Regions from separate parts of the Blautia sp. AM29-29 genome, predicted to be linked through region 1. Evidence: riboswitches for the same ligand, from Rfam matches in the RefSeq annotation. Region 1 holds a riboswitch; each other region holds the start of a gene.
What was found. Region 1 has a riboswitch for cyclic di-GMP ahead of DW769_RS02545 (transporter substrate-binding domain-containing protein). Riboswitches for the same ligand answer to the same signal wherever they lie in the genome.

Region 1 (6,129 bases):
CATTTTTTCATCTTCCAGCAGCATTTTTGCAATTTCCAGATTTAGCTCATTATCCTCAACTAATAATACACTCTTCCCCGACAGATCAGGCTTTTCCACTTTTTTTTGCTGTTCCTTCTCAGCATTATGATCAATCTCAAGTGGTATCGTAACGGTAAACGTTGTACCTACATTTTCTTTACTTTCCAGTTTGATTGTTCCATTCATCCTGTCCACAATATCTTTTACAATAGAAAGTCCAAGTCCGGCACCACTATATCCATTCGTTGTTTCTTTTCCTTTCCGGGCATAGGATTCAAATGCATGTTTCTGAAATTCTTCGCTCATACCAAGTCCCGTATCGGAACATACAAATTCAAAAACTGCCGTCTTGTCATCACTTGAAATCTCATTGAAATACAGGCTTACTTTACCACCTCTTCGGTTATATTTAACGGCATTTCCGGCAAGATTCATAAGAAGACGGTTTAGATATTCCTCACTGCCAATAACATATCTGTGATGAAAAGTACTCATGGAAGCTCCGCCTTCAAAGCGGATACCATACTCCTTTGCATTTGTCTCAATAATCGAAATCTGTTTTACGAGCATTGCAACCAGATCAAATGGCTTGTTTACCAACTGTAATGTTCCAGATTCTACTTTTCCGATATCCAGAGCATTATTTAGAAGGGACTGCAGATAGTCCATGGATTCCATTACCTTTGCTTTACATTCATATAATCTTTCTTTATCGCCATAATAACGCTCTGATATATTGATCATCCCAATAATTCCATTTAAAGGTGTCCGGATATCGTGGCTCATCTGTCTCAAAAAATGTGTCTTTGCACTGTTCGCCTTTTCTGCCTGCTGCTGTGCCTCTTTTGCCTTTTTCTCTGCAATTCTGGCTTTTCGGAGGAATCCAAGTATCAGTATCAGCACGATCAAAAAAACAGATACAACAAGCAACATAAAACTCCAGAAATTGTCCCTTATAAACTCCTTTACCGTAACTTTCTTCAGATTACTGTCATACATATACACAGCATTGGAGAATTTTGAAGCAGACATTGTTTTTATCGTCTTATTCAGGACAGACAGCAGCATGCTGTTTCCACGTCTGACTGCAAACGACACCATACCGTACTTTTCCAGAAAAACACTGTACAGTTTATTATCATCGGAATATTGTTTCAGCTTGCCTGAGGCCATAATCATGCAGTCTGCTTTTCCATTATATACAGCCTTTTTTGCATCCAGGTAGCATATTCCTTCACATGCCACTGTGGATAATTATAGGAAACATAAGACTTCAAATCACTCTCTTCTCTTGGTATCGCAACCGTATTTTCAGCATTTTCATCAAAACTCTTTTTAACCGTTACAGCCGCCATATTATACTTCCAGACAGTATCTGTCAGATCATAGCCCAGGTCTTCGGCAGCATTCGTATTTTGCATCACATGAAAAATCATATCAATTTCTCCATCATGCAACGCTTTTTGCATATCCTCTTGTGAATCATACCCCTTGATATTAAATTTCAAAGTCTGCCCTTTCAGGCAGTTTTGTGCAAGCTGGATGTAATCCGTGATCAGGCCGCTCACTTTTCCGGTTTCTGTATCAAGAGTACTGACCCCGCCATCGTTTATCAAATAACCGATTTTGATTTCTCCATGCTCTGACAGCCATTTTTGTTCTTCTCCCGTCAGAAAATATACACTGGCCACTGACAGAAACTGCTTATGCAGTTCATCTGCATAATAAGGATCATCATCTGTGATCCTTCTCATAGCATTATCCAGCTCTGTCTTTAAATCAGAATGACTCTGGCCAATCGCAAAATATATTTTTGAACTTCCGAGATTCGTTAAGGCCACCATTCCGTACCCACCCAGACGGGAATCCTCTAACGATACAAAAACGTCAATTTCTCCGTCTGCAATTTTCTTCAAAGCATCTTCATTATTTGAAACATTGACATGCTGTGTATGCAGATCATATTTCTTTTCCCACTCGTTCAATACCATTTCCGACAGGTAACCCATAAGCACCCCAATCTTTTTCCCATTGAAAGATGCAGTGTCAGAGGATGAGATGTCTGTATGATCGGGTTTTACGTAGACATAATATCTTTCGTCTCCCATTGGAATAGCGGAAAAAAGCATAGTCTCTGCCCGTTCCTCCGTATAAGAGATTCCTTCTATCATATCCAGCTCATCATTTTTTAATTTGTCAAAACAATTTTCCCATGTACAATCTACATATTCATAGTTCCACCCGGTATAACCTGCGATTTTCTGCAGATATTCATAGCCGTATCCGCTTCTTTTTCCATTTTCATTTATCTTATCATATGTATCATCCGGTACACCAATCCTGACAACTCTCTCTTTCTGATTTTCTGCTGCAAAAGCATAAACCGGACAGATTGAAAAAAGGATGCAGCTGCACAATACTAAAATGATACCCCTTTGCAATACTGATTTATTTATTTTCATATTTTTCTCTCTCCCAGTAAAATTATTATAGTTACGCCTATGAAATAACACCACAAAAAAACACTGTCAGACAGACAGTGCACATCATTTCATGCAGCTGGCTGCCATTTTAAAGGCCCTGTAGCTTTGCGTCCCAGACTTTCATCTGGTTTGCCGATTTCCTTATTATAGCTTTTAAACGTATGTAAAAAAACTAGTTTTATTATACTATAGCGCTTTACTGTATACAAGAAAAACATTGTCGTATTAATGTGCAAAAACAAAAAAGAACAGCCGATACATATACTCGAACTGTTCTTCTACTTCCGAAGTCCACGAAGCATGGACATTACTGTTACCTGCTCATTCACCTTCGCCTGCACTGCCGGATTTTCATAAAACATGGGTTACATTTCCAGACTCATCCCGCTTTTTTACAATAAAAAGCATCCTGTGCCAGCTGCCATCACACATCCTGTATTCTGTATAAATACATTCTTCCGTCTTCAATCTGGCTGAAAGTGTAGAAACACCCGAAATGGACGTATCAGCGGACGATATTCCGGTGCAACCATTGTATCACAAAGCTGATACAGTTTCTCCGATACACAGCCTCTGTTTCCTGTCTGCTTTTCCCATGCACCTGGAAGGCTCCTGATTGCCTGATTTCCATTTCCCTCTTCTACCTTGTGGGTTTTATGATGTTCCAGGCGCCTAATCCAGATTCTTTTGTAACGTATCAATCAATTCTTCAATAATTATTGGCTTGGATAAGAATCCATCCATACCGCATTCCAGAACTTTCTTTCTGTCCTCATCAAAAGCATTAGCAGTCATGGCAAGAATGGTAATTCCCGACAGTGCCGGATCAGTAAGCGCACGAATCTGCCTGGTAGCCTCATATCCATTCATTACAGGCATCTGCACATCCATCAGTACCAGATCATAATCCTCCGGTGTTGAATTTTTAATTTTCTCCACTGCCTCTGCTCCATTTTCTGCTGTATCAACCAGGAATCCATATGCTTTCAGAATTTCCACTGCAATTTCACTGTTCAGTTCATTATCTTCCACAAGAAGTATACGCCTGCCTCTGAAATCTAAATCTGCTGCCGGAAGAATCTTATCCTCTGCCCGGGCCTGTTTCTGACCGATGGCAGCCATCAGAGTCTCTCTGATATCTGACATAAACAGAGGTTTCGCGCAGAATGCAGTCACTCCTGCAGTTCTGGCTTCTGTTTCGATATCTGACCAGTCGTATGCAGTCAGAATAATGATCGGCGTATTGTCATCAAGACTCCGGATCTGACGTGTAACTTCAATTCCATTCATATCCGGCAGAAGCCAATCGATGATATAAGCATGAAATGCATCCCCCAGCTCCATTGACTGTCGTGCACGGAGAACAGCCTCTTTACCCGAGACTGTCCATTCCGAACGCATTCCAACCTTTACAAGCATCTTTGTTACACTGTCACAGGTGTTAAAGTCATCGTCTACAACCAATGCCTTAAGACCCTCTAGTTCCGAAATCTTCTCTATGCAATGATGCTCAGGCTGAGTCCGAAATGGCAGACGGACTATAAACTCGGTGCCCTTGTCCTGCTCTGTCTGAACCTCAATAGTACCGCCCATCATATCCACGATGTTCTTGGTAATGGCCATTCCAAGTCCCGTACCCTGAGTCCTGCTGACTGTAGAAGTCCGCTCTCGCTCAAAAGGAGAAAAGATCTTCTGTACAAATTCCTGACTCATTCCAATTCCGTTATCCTTTACCCGAAATTCATACAGTTCGCTGCCTTTTGCTTTTCCCGGGTACTGTCTGAGACGGACAGAAACGGTTCCGCCTGCCGGAGTAAACTTAACCGCATTTGACAAAAGATTCAGCAGTATCTGGTTCAGCCGCAGTTTGTCACAATAGACATCCTCATTCGTAACATCCATGGCATCCATATAAAGCTCCAGCTGCTTCGCATGAATCTGTCCACTGATGATCGTCTTCAGATCATGAAGCACATCCGACAGACAGACTTCTGTTTCTTCCAGATGGATCTTTCCGCTCTCAATCCGGCTCATATCCAATATATCATTGATCAGTGAAAGCAAATGCTTACTGGAAGAAAGAATTTTGCCCAGATAATCCTGAACCCTATTTTTGTCATCAATATTACTTACAGCCAGTGTCGTAAATCCAATAATCGCATTCATTGGTGTCCGAATATCATGAGACATATTGGAAAGAAAAATACTCTTCGCCCTATTTGCAGTCTCTGCCGCATGGACTGCCTCAGAAAGAGCCTGGTTCATTTTCCAGTCAGAGGTACGGTCTGACATAACCAGAATATATTTCTTTTCCCCGTTTACCTCACTTCCCATTGCAATATTATGAAACCAGCGCCTTTCCCCTGTCTTCTGATGTATAGATTCAAAATCCCACTCCTGCTGTTCATGAACCGGAATTTCTTTCAGATGATTCTTCTGCGAGTCTTCGGAATCTGCAGGGTGCAGTTTTCTTAAAACACGAATATCCTTGCGGATCTGTTCTACTGTAATACCCAGCAGTTTTTCCGCATTAGGGCTGATGTAATCCGTCTGATATGTTTGGGCATCCAGCATCAGGAAAACGTCATCCACATTCATGGAAAGCTTTTGAAACAGCTCATCACGGTACCGGATCTCCGCATCCTTTCTTCTGAGATTTGTCCTGTTTTTCTGGATAATAAGACTGATAAAAAAGGCAGCAATGCAAAGTACAACAGCTCCAACAAGAAGCATCGTGGTAAACTGCAGATTATTCATACTGGCATTGACAATATCAGACTGGACAAGTCCCAGAAACATCCAGTCCTGAATATCCGATTTTTCATAGACCAGATAATAATTTCTTCCATCCAGATTCAGCAACATCGCATCAGTATGTCCCGCTTTAAACTTCTCCAAAAGGACATTGATCTCTTTTTCAGACATATCAGAATGCCTTCTCAGAAAGCCGAAGAAATTATACACGTTCCCCCATAACTCGGAAGAATGAGCAATTACAACACGACCATCCGAATGAACAATAAAACTCTGAGCATTTCCATGGAAAGCAGAAATATCCAGCACATCTACGATATCAGAATTTTCATAAGCAATGGCAATTGCATCGTATTCAAATCCCTGATAAATTCCATGAGCCTCAGGTGTGGCAAAAACAAGCTGCTGGGATTTTCCGGGAACTGCTACATTCGCGATCACATCTTTTCCCTGCCGGATCTCCTCTTCAATATTTTCCTGCAATCCAAGGTACCCAGTTTCTCCTGTTACCCTCTTATAGTCTCCGACCGCTGATAGAAAATAGAAGTCTAAAAAACCTGCATCTTCCTGTGCTTGCTCTATATAATCAAGGATTTCGCTTTCACCAGAGATATTCTGCAGATTTTCACCCTAAATATGGAGGTAAGTCAGGTTCTTATTTGTCAGTTCTCTCAGCATCTGATCAGACTGATGAAAAACTTCCGTCAGATGAGAAACACTTTCCTCATAAATAGATTTCGACATAAACTTATAATATCGGAAAACAGCCAGAACAACTCCTATAAAGAGAAGAAGAAAGGCAACTATTCTCAATCCTTTTTTCCTGACAGGTTTCTTTCTATTTCTATTAGAATTCTTAACATCCATTCTT
Region 2 (6,129 bases), on a different contig from region 1:
ATAATCCTTCATATACTGGACAATAGATTCCTCATGTGCGGCGACTGCATCTACATATCCTTTCCCAAGAAATGTATAGATCAGCTCCCTGTGTCCCAGACTGATCAGATTGCCCAGCTTGGGGATTCTCTGATCCGTCCGGTTCAGAAAGATGCCTTCCGGTTTGGTTGTGGACTGAACAGCCAAGTTCTTACCCTCCAGATCACTCAGTTTATAGATATCACTATTCTCATTTACAGCAACCACCTGACGGCTTGCTATATATGGTCCCGCCCAGCGGTAATCGTCAAGGCGTCCTTCCATGGAAAAGCAGCCCATGATACAGTCAATCTCTCCGCTCTCCACCAGTTCTTTTTTCTTCTCCCAGTTGATCTGGACAACCTCCACCTGATATCCCATTCTTTTGAAAGCTTCCGCAGCCAGTTCTACATCGATTCCCGTCGGTACACCATCCTCATTCAGATAATTGTATGGTGGATAGCTGTCGCTGCCGAGGGTAATAACAGGCTTTTCGGTTTTTTCTTTCGTGTTATCTGTGTTTTTACACCCTGCCAGGGTGACTGCTAAAATTCCCGCAAGCAGAATGCCTGCAATCATTCTTTTTCCTTTCATTTTCTGTCCATCCCTAACTATCCTTTTTGATTCTTCTATGTCCGGTTACTTTCCATTCGTCACTGTACAGTGACCTGTGGTTCGGTACCCCCCCGCCTGATTTTATACTTCTTATCGTCTTTTCCAGCACCTTCATCTCAACCGGTTTTGAAACATGTGCATTCATGCCAGCCGCAAGGGAATGCTGAATGTCTTCTGAAAATGCATTGGCAGTCATGGCAATAATCGGAATCGTTTTTGCCAGTTTATGGGAACTTTTGCGGATTGCCTTCGTTGCCTCATAACCATTCATAACAGGCATCTGCACATCCATCAGGATCATGTCATAATCACCTGGAGCAGACTGCTCAAATGCTTTCAAAATCTCTTCGCCATTTTCACAGATGGTACATTCCGCACCTTCAATCTTTAACAGTTCCGTCAGGATCTCTGCGTTCAGCTCATTATCCTCTGCACACAGGAATCTCATTCCTTGAAGGATATTACCATCCTGCTCATCTGTTTCTTCTTGTGCCGCCAGAGCAACCGTTCTATCCTCTGCAATTTTCAGATCCAAGAGAACCTCAAAACAGCTTCCCTGTCCCAATTCACTCTCCACATCAATGGTACCTCCCATTGCCTCAACCAGATTCTTAGTAATCGCCATTCCAAGTCCTGTTCCCTGTATTTTATTTGTAAGGGAACTTTCCGCACGGGTAAACGCATCAAAAATTGTATCCTTGAAATCTGCCGACATTCCCATACCATTATCGCTAACTAAGAAACGGTACTTTGCATAGACAGATGACTTTGTCTCACATTCTTCTACAAAGAACTGAATTTTCCCACCTTCCTGGGTATACTTCACTGCATTGGAAAGCAGGTTGCTGAAAATCTGCATCAGGTGAACCTGATCCCCATTCACCCACTCATGCTGAATATTTTCTTTTATGATTGTAAGGGTCTGCTGCTTTTCATATATTTGAGTATGAAATATAGTGTTAAGTTCCTGTACAAGATCCAGAATAGAAAAGTCAGAATATTTGAAGACTGTTTTTCCTGCCTCAATCTTGCTCATATCCAGAACGTCATTGATAATTCCCAACAGATGCTGTGATGAAATATCTATTTTATCTGCATACTCTATAACTTTTGCTTTATTACCTGCATCATGTCTGATCAAAGATGTGATACCAATGATTGCATTCATAGGTGTGCGAATATCATGTGACATATTAGACAGGAAATCCGTTTTCGCCTTATTTGCATTTTCAGCTGTCTGTAAAGCCTCTGTTGCAACGTTCTTTGCCTTTTTCAGTTTTTGATTGACTACTTCCATTTCCTTCATTGTTTGTAAATGAAGTTCATTATTTCTTTTTTCATATTCTGCTTTTTGATCTGCAAGACTAAGTCTGGAAATACTGTAGAATAATCCGGCAAAAAGTAAAAGTATAAAACCTGCCATGAGTATTGTTGTAAACAACACCGTTTTCTGGTAATCCATCAGCACATTGTCCACAACTCCCTTGGCCACAATGCACACCAAAATGGTGTTGTTGCTTTCTATCGGACAATACCCCAGATAATAAGGGTTCTGTTTTCCCAAAAGTGCAACTCCGGATTCTCTGTTATCAAACTTCTTTTTGAACAAATCAGCCTCTTCTTCTGTAATAGCCTGTTCCCCTTTTAAATGTTTTAACAAAGAATAATTACGCAGGTATTTATCTCCACTCTGGTTCGTATACGTAATATTTCCGTCATGATCCAGCATGAACAAATATGCTTTTCCATGATAACCTTTCAATTTTAACATGGAATCCAGTTTCGAATGATCATACACAGTTCCAATTGCCGTATAAGTTTCTCCATTGATCGTGTATTCCTGACATGGAATCGCAACCAGATAACCGTCTTTTTTCTTCTGATCATAATCAAGACGCACCAGTTTTCCAATATTGTATCCGTTCTTTAAGTCCAGCAGAAGTTTACTTGGCATATCAATCCGCATTTTTGTTCCACCTGCTGATATTGCCTGACCATTTTCCTGAAGGAATATAAGAGTACTTTCCGATTCTTTTTCCCATGCTTCAAAGAAATTTTTGTTCGTATCCGTTTCAAGAGACAGTTCCCTCTCATGAAGTAAGAATTCCTCAACCAACTGCAGCTGGCTGTAGTATCCACTCACCTGAAGATCATAGGTCTGCTGTATCTGTTCAACAACAGCTCCCATACTGCTTTTTCCATTTTCGCTGATATACTTATTAGACTTACTTATAAGATACTTGATACAAACTAAGCTTAAAAGAATCATAAGTAGTATAAGCAACAGCCTTGTTATTTTTTTTCTTTTGTTTACCTTTTGTTCTATCTCCACTTTTACTGTTCAACCTCTATATAATCTTCCGGTGCTGACGGCTGCTGTCCATTTGACATTGCTTCGGTCCATGCACTTGATAATGTTGTATCTTTAAGCTGCTCAATCTCACATTTCAGATTTATTTTTTTCAAAACAGACATTGTGGTGTCTGTAAGAAGAATCGAGTATTCCTTTTTTTTGTCTATTTTCTTATCATTAACTGTTAAGTCCTTTAACGAAAATCCACTTTCCTCTTGATTGACGATCATTTTCATACCGGATGCAATTGGTAATTCGTATTTATTGGTTACGTAAAAATTCTCATCAGCATCAGCAAGATAATTTTCCACGAGTTCATAAACCTGTTTACCATTGATTTTTGCAACATATAATGGTGTATCTGAACTCTTCGCTGTCATCATGCCAACCCGGCTGCTGGTGCATTCTCCTTTGTACATAGAAGAAGTGAAATAATATGGTGCCAGAGCCAGCTGTGCATCATTTTCTTCTCTGATCGTAGTTAAAATGGAAGATGCTGCATCACGGCCATTTCTATCGTTCAGTGAAATGGAATATTCATTTTCAAAATTCACCGTTGCTTTTTCTTCTGGATCTTTACGATTCATTACACTGCGAAAAGTATCATAAGCCTGTATTTCATCCATTTCCCCTGACAGTAATCCGTGAACAGCCTCAAGACTTGCATCAAATGATTTTTGAGCGGAATATCGGATATAAACAGCATTATGATTAATTTCCTCTTCCAGTCCAGGCACATCCTGCATCATGGTTGGAACATCTGTATTCAATGAAATAACACCGCTTCCATCCGCAATCAGCTTTTGCCCCTCTTCTGAAATCATACAATCCAGCACATCCAGCGCAGTATCCAGTTTCTCCCGATCTTTTTCCAGGTTTTTGTTAAATGCAATGTTTAAGGACGGAGTCATGTACACATAGGATTCATCCGATGTCTGTGAAAAGTAAGGAATACGGATCAGCTCCGCATCCATCTGTTTCTGCAGCTGCTGCATAACCGTCGGATGTCCATGAAACATTGCTGATTTTCCTTCGACAAACATCTGGGTTCCTGTATTGATATCAATATTGATATCTTCTTTACCAAAATGCGAGTCCTTAAGAAACTGACTGGTTTCTGAAAAAATACGTTTCCATAATACATCATCAAACTTTACTTCATCCGCTGCAGTCTCTGCACCGTTTCGCCATTCAATACCATCCAGGCTTGTAAACTCACCGATTGCTGCAGCCTGGATGATTTCATTATTAGACCAGTCTTCACCAAGATCCATGGAATACGGTTTTATGCCATTATCATAAAACTGCTGACATGCCTGTACATATTCCTCATAATTTTCTGGAATCTTTACGCCATACTGATCAAACAGTGTTTTGTTGGCAATGATCGTCTGCGGAATACCACAGATTGGCAGCCACTGGATTTCATCCTCCGCATTCTTATAATATTGCACCGCATAAGAATAATACTTGGAAACAACATCATAAGAAGCAAAATCCATAAGATAAGGCTGTAAGTCCTGTGCATCTGTTCCAGAAAATCGACGTACTGTTATAATATCCGGTAATTCATCATGTTCTTTAAAATAACTGTATAAATCGGTATCATTGTTACCTATAATAAATTCAATATCCTGATCTGGAAACTGTTCATGGATATAGGGTGCAATATTTTTCATCAAACGATTTTCCCACAGATAAACGGTAAGATGATCATCATTTATAGATACTTCTTTCTTTGACTGTCCACATCCAGACAAGACAGCAGATGCTACAAGTACACCTGACACCACTGCTATCAGACAACGTTTTGCCTTTTTCATACTTTTATTTTCCTCATTCTTTCCTGATAAAATCATTATTGTTACGTCTATGAAATAACACCGTAAAAAAGCACCGTCAGACAGACAGTGCACCTCATTTTATGCAACTGGCTGCCATTTTAAAGGCCCTGTAGCTTTGCGTCCCAGACTTTCATCTGGTTTGCCAATTTCCTTATTATAGCTTTAATCTTATGTAAAAAACTGATTTTATTATACTTTAGTGTTCTACTATACACAAGAAAAAAATTAACATTTTAACGTTCAAAAACAAAAAAAGAACAGCCGATACATATACTCGAACTGTTCTCTTACTTCCGAAGTCCACGCAGCATTGACATTACTGTTTCCTGCTCATTTGTACTCAGATCATTCCATATCCCTAGAACTTCTTTCTGTTTTTCTGTCAGATTCTCTGAATTATCTTCTCGAAAAAACTGCGATAATGTCACGCCCAAAGCTACACATATTTTTTCAAGTGTGATCAGCGACGGCAGGTTTTCCTGCTCTGGTTCATATGGTACTTACAATTCCACGTTGTATGTGATAAACTATTATTGTCCATTTAGACTACCTTTACAATCCTTTTTACAGCAAGTATACTTATTATATCGAAAAAATAATATGAAAATATCTGCAGAAATTATTAAGATATTGCCAAAACATAGAAAACAAATCACGGAGATAACAGAAACCACACTTCCCATCAGACAGATCGTCCTGCAGACCGGCTTCAGCCAGCAGTCCTATTTCGGAAAATGTTTCCGTGAAAAAATGAACTGCTCCCCACGGGAATACCGCAAGAACAGAACCGAATGCCGCTTTGTATAAAATGGCATCCGGTTCTGTTCTTTTTATTTCGCTGCGGCACTTGCCCAAAACGCTCTATTTCTTCCCGCAACCCATTTATTTTCTTTCACACAGTAGCTTCCTCTTAAACGAATATCTTCTGAAGAACTTCCGACCTCTACTGCATATCGTCCTTTTTCCACTTTCCAGTGCATATCAATGTCCAGAAAAGCCATTTGATCCGTTTTCACCTCAAAGCATACCGTTTTCTTTTCGCCCTTTCGCAGGTGAATGCGCTTAAAACCTGCCAGTTCTTTTACTGGTCTTGTCAGGCTGGCATATTCATCTCGTAAATAAAGCTGGACAACCTCATCTCCTTCACAGCTTCCCGTGTTCTCAACAGCGCAGGAGATCTGAACCGTATCTGCTGCCTTTTCATTTCCCATCGAGATATGTAAATCCGAATATGTAAATGTTGTATACGACAGTCCGTATCCAAAATAATATCTCGGTCTGTGCGGCATATTCACATAA
Region 3 (6,129 bases), on a different contig from region 1:
CGCCGAGCCGTTTTTCGGCGCTTCCATCGTTGCCGCCGGAGCCCTCCGCGGAACAGGCGATACGTTTGTGCCAAGCCTTCTGAACCTTGGCAGCATCTGGGTCATCCGCCTCGGTCTCGCGGTGCTTCTCATCACCCCGCTCGGCCTGCGCGGCATGTGGATCGCCATGGCTATCGAGCTCTGCATCCGCGGATTGCTGCTGCTCTACCGCCAGCATACATCGAAATATTATAAACTGCCCGCAGCCTGACTTGGCGGCAGCGTATAGAAAAAGCGCTTATTTGAGATTTCATTCCCGCCTCAAATAAGCGCTTTCTATTTTACCTTATCCCTTGTTTCAATTCACAGTCGGTATTTTCACGGAGTCTGACATGTCGAAAATAGTTCGACTGTGACTTGCCTCATGTCTGTGGAGGATACCGATTTCTCTCCGCCCGCCACTGCCGTTATGTTTCTTTTAACAATTCATCCCACCACTTTAGAAGCGGGGGACTTCTTGTCTACTGGCATTAAAACTGAATCACTTCCGGCTCGTCCGTAAAGGAGCTGATCATTGCCGTTGCGTTCTGGAAATTTTAAACGTCTCAACCTCCACAACCCGCTCTTTCCCTCTCGTTCCCCAGATCATCAGATGGACCTTATATTCCACCGAATCCCGTGCATAAAAGAATGGCTCCTCGCGCAGCAATGATGCGCGTTTTCCTTCGGCTTCCAGTATCTTTTTCCGTTTCATTGCCTGCTCCTGGATTTTTCGGATCTGGGTTCCTTCTTCGCCGGTGAAGCGTCGTTTCGGATAATTCTGTGCTTCGCGGGCCAGTTTTTTTTCCAGTAAATCCACGACTTTCGCGTGGCGGCTCGTATGCAGCAGTTTTGCGATCTGTTTTGCGAGGAGTTTTCCCTGCCATTTTTCATAAAGTGCAAGATACCACAGCAGCACTTTATCGCCTGCCTCCGATGCCAGTTTTTTCATCTCCGTAATTGCCTCTTCCGTCGCTTCCCACCACGGGCATGACGGTACGAGATACTGATCCGGCACGGCCGGGTAGCAGCAGAAATTGAGCGGCGGGAAATTGGCCAGCGATGCCAGACGCATTTCTTCCTCGGTGCAGAACGCCTCGCCGAGGTATTCCAGCTTGTCCCGCAGGATCGCAATACGGAACTCAATCTGCCGCAGATACTCGTATCCGTCCACCCAGAAATGACCCGTTTTTCCGTAATCAAACAGATGCACTTCCAGTGAAAGGCGGCTGAAAAACAGCGTGCACACCGTCTCTTTCTGCCGCACGATCAGAACGTACTGCTCCCCGTCTTTTTCCAGTGCGGCATCTATTTCTCCCTCGTATTCCTTCTGATACGTTCCCGTCAGCTCCGCGTCATGAAAAACGAGAAAGCTCTCTGCCGCATCGTTCATCAGATAGACAAGCCAGATCTCCTTTTCTCCTCCCCCGTACCGCTCACCCGGAAGCAGCAGCTCGAACTGCCCCTGCGAAAGAAGCACATCCAGCCTTTCCAGTTCCTCGGTCCATGTGATATTTTCTGCAATTTCCATTCCGTGATTCTCCCCTGTTTTCTTTTACTTCCTATGATACACCATAAAAAGGCTCCACTGCAATCCAAAGCAGTAGAGCCCCTTCTCCAAATTTTTCTGTTATTAATCCGTCCCGTTATCCGGCACATGCCGTCCGCACTTTCTCGTCCAGCGTCGTCTGAATCTCTTTTAAATTCACCGGTTTCGGAATATGCCCGCGTCCGCGCACCGCTTGCGGTCCGTTGCAAAAGTATTTGCTGTCATCGCAAAAATCGGAACATCATTGTCCTCACGCACACTGTTTCGAATTTTTTTCGTCGCCTCGATGCCATCCATCACCGGCATCTGCATATCCATGAAGATCGCAAAATAGCTTCCCGGATCCGACGCTTCAAACTGATCCACGGCCTTGGAACCATTCTCCGCCCAGTCCACGACAAGGCCGAGGCTTCCGAGCAGCTCCGTCGCAACCTCTGCATTCAGTGCATTATCCTCCGCAAGCAGAACAGCAGCACACCTGCAATCAGTGCCACCAGATACAGCGGGTGGTCAAACAGATACGCCACGATGGTCGGTGTCTCCACGTTCATGCTCGTAAATGCGGTGATCGCCGGATGGCGGGAAAATGCAAACTCCTCCTCTCGTATTTTCTTTTCGCAGGCAATAAAAAAGCACCATAGATTCTCCTACCGTGCATTTCAGTCATTTCTCCCTATTTATTTTATAAGAAATGTTCCATATTTACGCAGCTGGCTGCCATTTTACAGGCCTTGTAGCTTTGCGTCACAGCCTTTCGACTGCTTTGCCGAGATTCTTTTTTTATTTTAATTCATTGCTGTAAGACTCTCTTCTCCTTTCCCATCGGAATATGATATAATGACCTCTGGATTTTGGCAGATTACTGTTTTTAACATTGGAGGTGTACGATGAAATACAGACTCATGACAGAAAACGATTTAGAATATGTTGTCGAAAAAAATAATGAATACTACAACAATGTCGAAGGCTGCTGGACCTATGAAAAAGCCTATAAGAGAATTTATCAGGTACTCACAATGGAAAATTCCTGAAGTAAACTGCAGAATCGCAAGTATGTGTTTCGTCTTGAAAAAGCAGCAAAAATATAGTATAATATTTTTGTTGCTGACCTGGCTGAAACATTTATAATTTTTGTTTCTGTAGCTCAGTAGGATAGAGTGTCCGCCTCCTAAGAGAAAGCCGAGGCATTCCCCAAAGGGAAAAAATGAAAAACAACTTTCAGTTCGAATCTATTCTGAAAAATGCTAATGGTGACAACAAAGCATTCCCCAAATGGGGAAATGTTCTAATGTTACCGAATCAAAAAAATCTGTAGATTGACAACTCGAAAAAGAGTTGATAATCTTATATATGGCCGAAGGGAAAAATCCCAGAAACCCAGTAAAATCAAGGGGTTGCGGCATGTGTCGTCATAGCTCAGCTGGATAGAGCACTCGCCTCCTAAGCGAGGGGTCGGAGGTTCAAATCCTCTTGGCGACGGGCTTCAAAGCGTTCGAAAATGTTAGCTGGATTAGCTGACAACGAACGCTTTTGTTATTTTCAAATCACGTTCGTGACACAAAATTCCATTCAAAATGATCAATTTCCAGCTAACGCAATCCGATTTTTGTTAGCTGACAGCTAATCAAAATTACCGGTTTGCAAACATGGGTTTTAGAAAGTCCAGCTAACATTTGGGTTCCGCTCTGTTGTCACCCCTTATTCGGGGATGTAAATCAGAGAAAAGGCGGGAAAAGAAACAATCTCTCCCAAACCTGCAAACATGAATTAGCTGAAACAGTATTCAATTCTATTAGCTACAGCTAATGGTCAAACAGCAATGTCTGTTTGGAACTTTACTATCTATAAAAGTTCCAGGCAGGCATTTTTTATTTCCTGAATCCCGGAGGAAAGGAGTCAAGATGACTAAACCAAACAGACAATCAGAAGAAAACGAAGAAAGAATCATAGAAATTGAGATTGAGCGTCTTCGATCGTTCAAAGAGCATCCGTTTCAGGTGAAAGATGATAAGGAAATGTTTCTTCTGCAGGAAAGCATTGAGAAGTATGGAATATTAAATCCGCTGATCGTCAGACCGGTACCGGATGGATACTATGAGATCATATCCGGTCACAGAAGAAAACATGCTGCGGAGAAACTGGGATACCGTAAAGTACCGGTAATCATCCGGGTATTAAGTGAAGATGATTCCATCTTGAGCATGGTAGATTCCAATCTTCACAGAGAAAGGATCAGCTACAGTGAAAAAGCTTTTGCTTACAAACTGAAGAATGACGTATTAAAAAGAAAAAGTGGTCGAAAAAAAAGCCAAGTTGACCACAAAACACCAAGAAAGCGGGCAATAGAAATCATCAGTGAAGATTGTGGTGATAGCCCAAAACAAGTGCAGCGTTATATCTCACTGACAAAACTGATACCGGAAATGTTGCAGAAACTGGATGATGAGATCATTTCTTTTTGTCCGGCTGTAGAGATAGCAGCATTAAGTGAAAAAGAGCAAAAGGAATTGCTTGTAGCAATGGAGTATGCACAGGCGATCCCATCACTCTCACAGGCACAGAGGATCCGGCAACTGAGTAAAGAAAAACAGTTGTCACTGGAAAAGATGGAAGAAATCATGTGTGAAGTGAAAAAGGGTGAGATCACAAGAGTGGCATTCACAAACGAGCAGTTACACAAGTATTTTCCAAATTCCTATACACCGGCGATGATGAAACGGGAAATACTGGCACTGTTGAAATTATGGAAAAAAGAATCATGGGAAAGTTAAAGGAGGAAGAAATCATGAGTAAAGTTATATCCGTAGTAAACCAGAAAGGTGGCGTCGGAAAGACCACCACAACCGTAAATGTAGGCATTGGACTGGCAAGAGAAGGTAAGAAAGTGTTGCTGATCGACGCGGATCCACAGGGAAGTTTAACCGCAAGTCTTGGATATGAGGAACCGGATGATCTTCGCATCACACTGGCAACGATTATGATGGATGTCATTAACGAAGAAGAAATCTCTCTGGAAGATGGTATCTTACATCACCAGGAAAATGTAGATCTACTTCCGGCAAATATTGAGCTTTCTGCCCTGGAAGTAACGATGGGAAATGTTATGAGCAGAGAAATGATCATGAAGGAATATATCGATGCGATAAGAGGCCGATACGATTATATCCTGATCGACTGTATGCCAAGTCTTGGTATGATGACAATCAATGCACTGGTCTCTTCCGATTCCGTGCTGATACCTGTACAGGCCGCATATCTGCCGGTGAAAGGACTTCAGCAGCTGATCAAGACCATTCTTACAGTAAAGAAAAGGCTGAACCGGAAACTGGCGATTGAGGGCATTCTGTTGACTATGGTTGATTTCAGAACCAATTACGCAAGGGACATTGCATCGAGAGTACATACAACATACGGAAGCCAGATAGAAGTATTTGAAAATGTGATTCCGATGTCTGTAAAAGCAGCTGAGACCAGTGCAGAGGGAAAAAGCATCTACATGCACTGCCCGAAAGGAAAAGTTGCCGAAGCATATAAAAACTTAACACAGGAGGTTTTGAAAAATGAAAAATAGAAGTGGCGAAAAGATTAAACTGGCAAGCATTGATGAACTGCTTGGTGTGGTAAATGAAGAATCTGCAATGGAGATAGAGATTAGTAAGATCCATCCGTTTAAAAATCATCCGTTCAAGGTGCTGGATGATGAAAAGATGCAGGATCTGGTTGAAAGTGTAAGGATCAATGGAGTACTGACACCGGTACTGCTTCGAATGGATGATAATGAAGAATATGAAATGGTATCCGGTCACAGAAGAATGCATGCAGCACAGCTTGCAGGACTTACAACTATTCCGGCAATCGTAAGAGAATTATCGGATGATGATGCCATTGTGGCTATGGTGGATGCTAACATTCAGCGAGAGGAATTGTTGCCGAGTGAGAAAGCATTTGCTTATAAGATGAAACTAGAGGCAATGAAAAGACAGGGAGTTAGAACAGATTTAACTTTGTCTCAAAATGAGACGAAGTTGAGATCTGATGAAGTCTTGAGCAAGCAAGTTGGGGAAAGTAGAGCTCAGGTTCAAAGATTTGTACGATTAACAGAACTTATTCCGGAACTTCTTGATCTGGTAGATAACAAGAAGCTTCAGTTTACGGTTGCTGTCAATATCTCCTACATCGATAAGGAAGTACAGGGATGGATCTACGAATATATCAGCGACACCGGATTCATCAAACCAAAACAGATTGCAGCACTCAGAAATCAGCTGAATGATGGACCAATCAATCAGATTCAGATGTTATCGATTTTCAATAACTGTGTGATGGCAAAGAAAGTATCCCGGTCTCTTACTTTCTCAGAAAAGAAACTGACAAAGTATTTTCCGGATGATTATACAGCCAAAGATATGGAGCAGGTGATTGAATCATTATTAGAAAAGTGGATGCAGGAACAGTCCTGTTAAGGAGAGAAAAAGCTAAGAAAACAATGTCAAAGAAGTTTAAAAAGAGGACTTCTTAGCAGAAAATGAAAGGAGGAAATTATGGAGAAAAAAATGACATTT

Region 2: another riboswitch for cyclic di-GMP. It lies ahead of DW769_RS13705 (ABC transporter substrate-binding protein); the one in region 1 lies ahead of DW769_RS02545 (transporter substrate-binding domain-containing protein).
Region 3: another riboswitch for cyclic di-GMP. It lies ahead of DW769_RS10705 (response regulator); the one in region 1 lies ahead of DW769_RS02545 (transporter substrate-binding domain-containing protein).

What each region holds. Positions count from the first base shown of each region.
Region 1 covers NZ_QUJD01000002.1:185,734-191,862, forward strand. The annotation lists gene DW769_RS02540 (response regulator) at 1-1,020, opposite strand, end outside; gene DW769_RS02545 (transporter substrate-binding domain-containing protein) at 1,197-2,483, opposite strand; cyclic di-GMP riboswitch class I at 2,573-2,648, opposite strand; partial or broken gene DW769_RS02550 (response regulator) at 3,177-6,125, opposite strand.
Region 2 covers NZ_QUJD01000020.1:47,119-53,247, reverse strand. The annotation lists gene DW769_RS13715 (substrate-binding periplasmic protein) at 1-612, opposite strand, end outside; gene DW769_RS13710 (ATP-binding protein) at 626-2,902, opposite strand; gene DW769_RS13705 (ABC transporter substrate-binding protein) at 2,968-4,809, opposite strand; cyclic di-GMP riboswitch class I at 4,909-4,984, opposite strand; gene DW769_RS17450 (helix-turn-helix domain-containing protein) at 5,431-5,637, shown strand; gene DW769_RS13690 (glycoside hydrolase family 3 N-terminal domain-containing protein) at 5,661-6,129, opposite strand, start outside.
Region 3 covers NZ_QUJD01000013.1:73,417-79,545, forward strand. The annotation lists gene DW769_RS10695 (MATE family efflux transporter) at 1-250, shown strand, start outside; gene DW769_RS10700 (DUF3878 family protein) at 551-1,549, opposite strand; gene DW769_RS10705 (response regulator) at 1,724-2,032, opposite strand; cyclic di-GMP riboswitch class I at 2,270-2,345, opposite strand; gene DW769_RS16435 (hypothetical protein) at 2,455-2,598, shown strand; tRNA gene DW769_RS10710 (tRNA-Arg) at 2,973-3,046, shown strand; gene DW769_RS10720 (ParB/RepB/Spo0J family partition protein) at 3,373-4,338, shown strand; gene DW769_RS10725 (ParA family protein) at 4,353-5,138, shown strand; gene DW769_RS10730 (ParB/RepB/Spo0J family partition protein) at 5,128-6,030, shown strand; gene DW769_RS10735 (DUF6017 domain-containing protein) at 6,109-6,129, shown strand, end outside.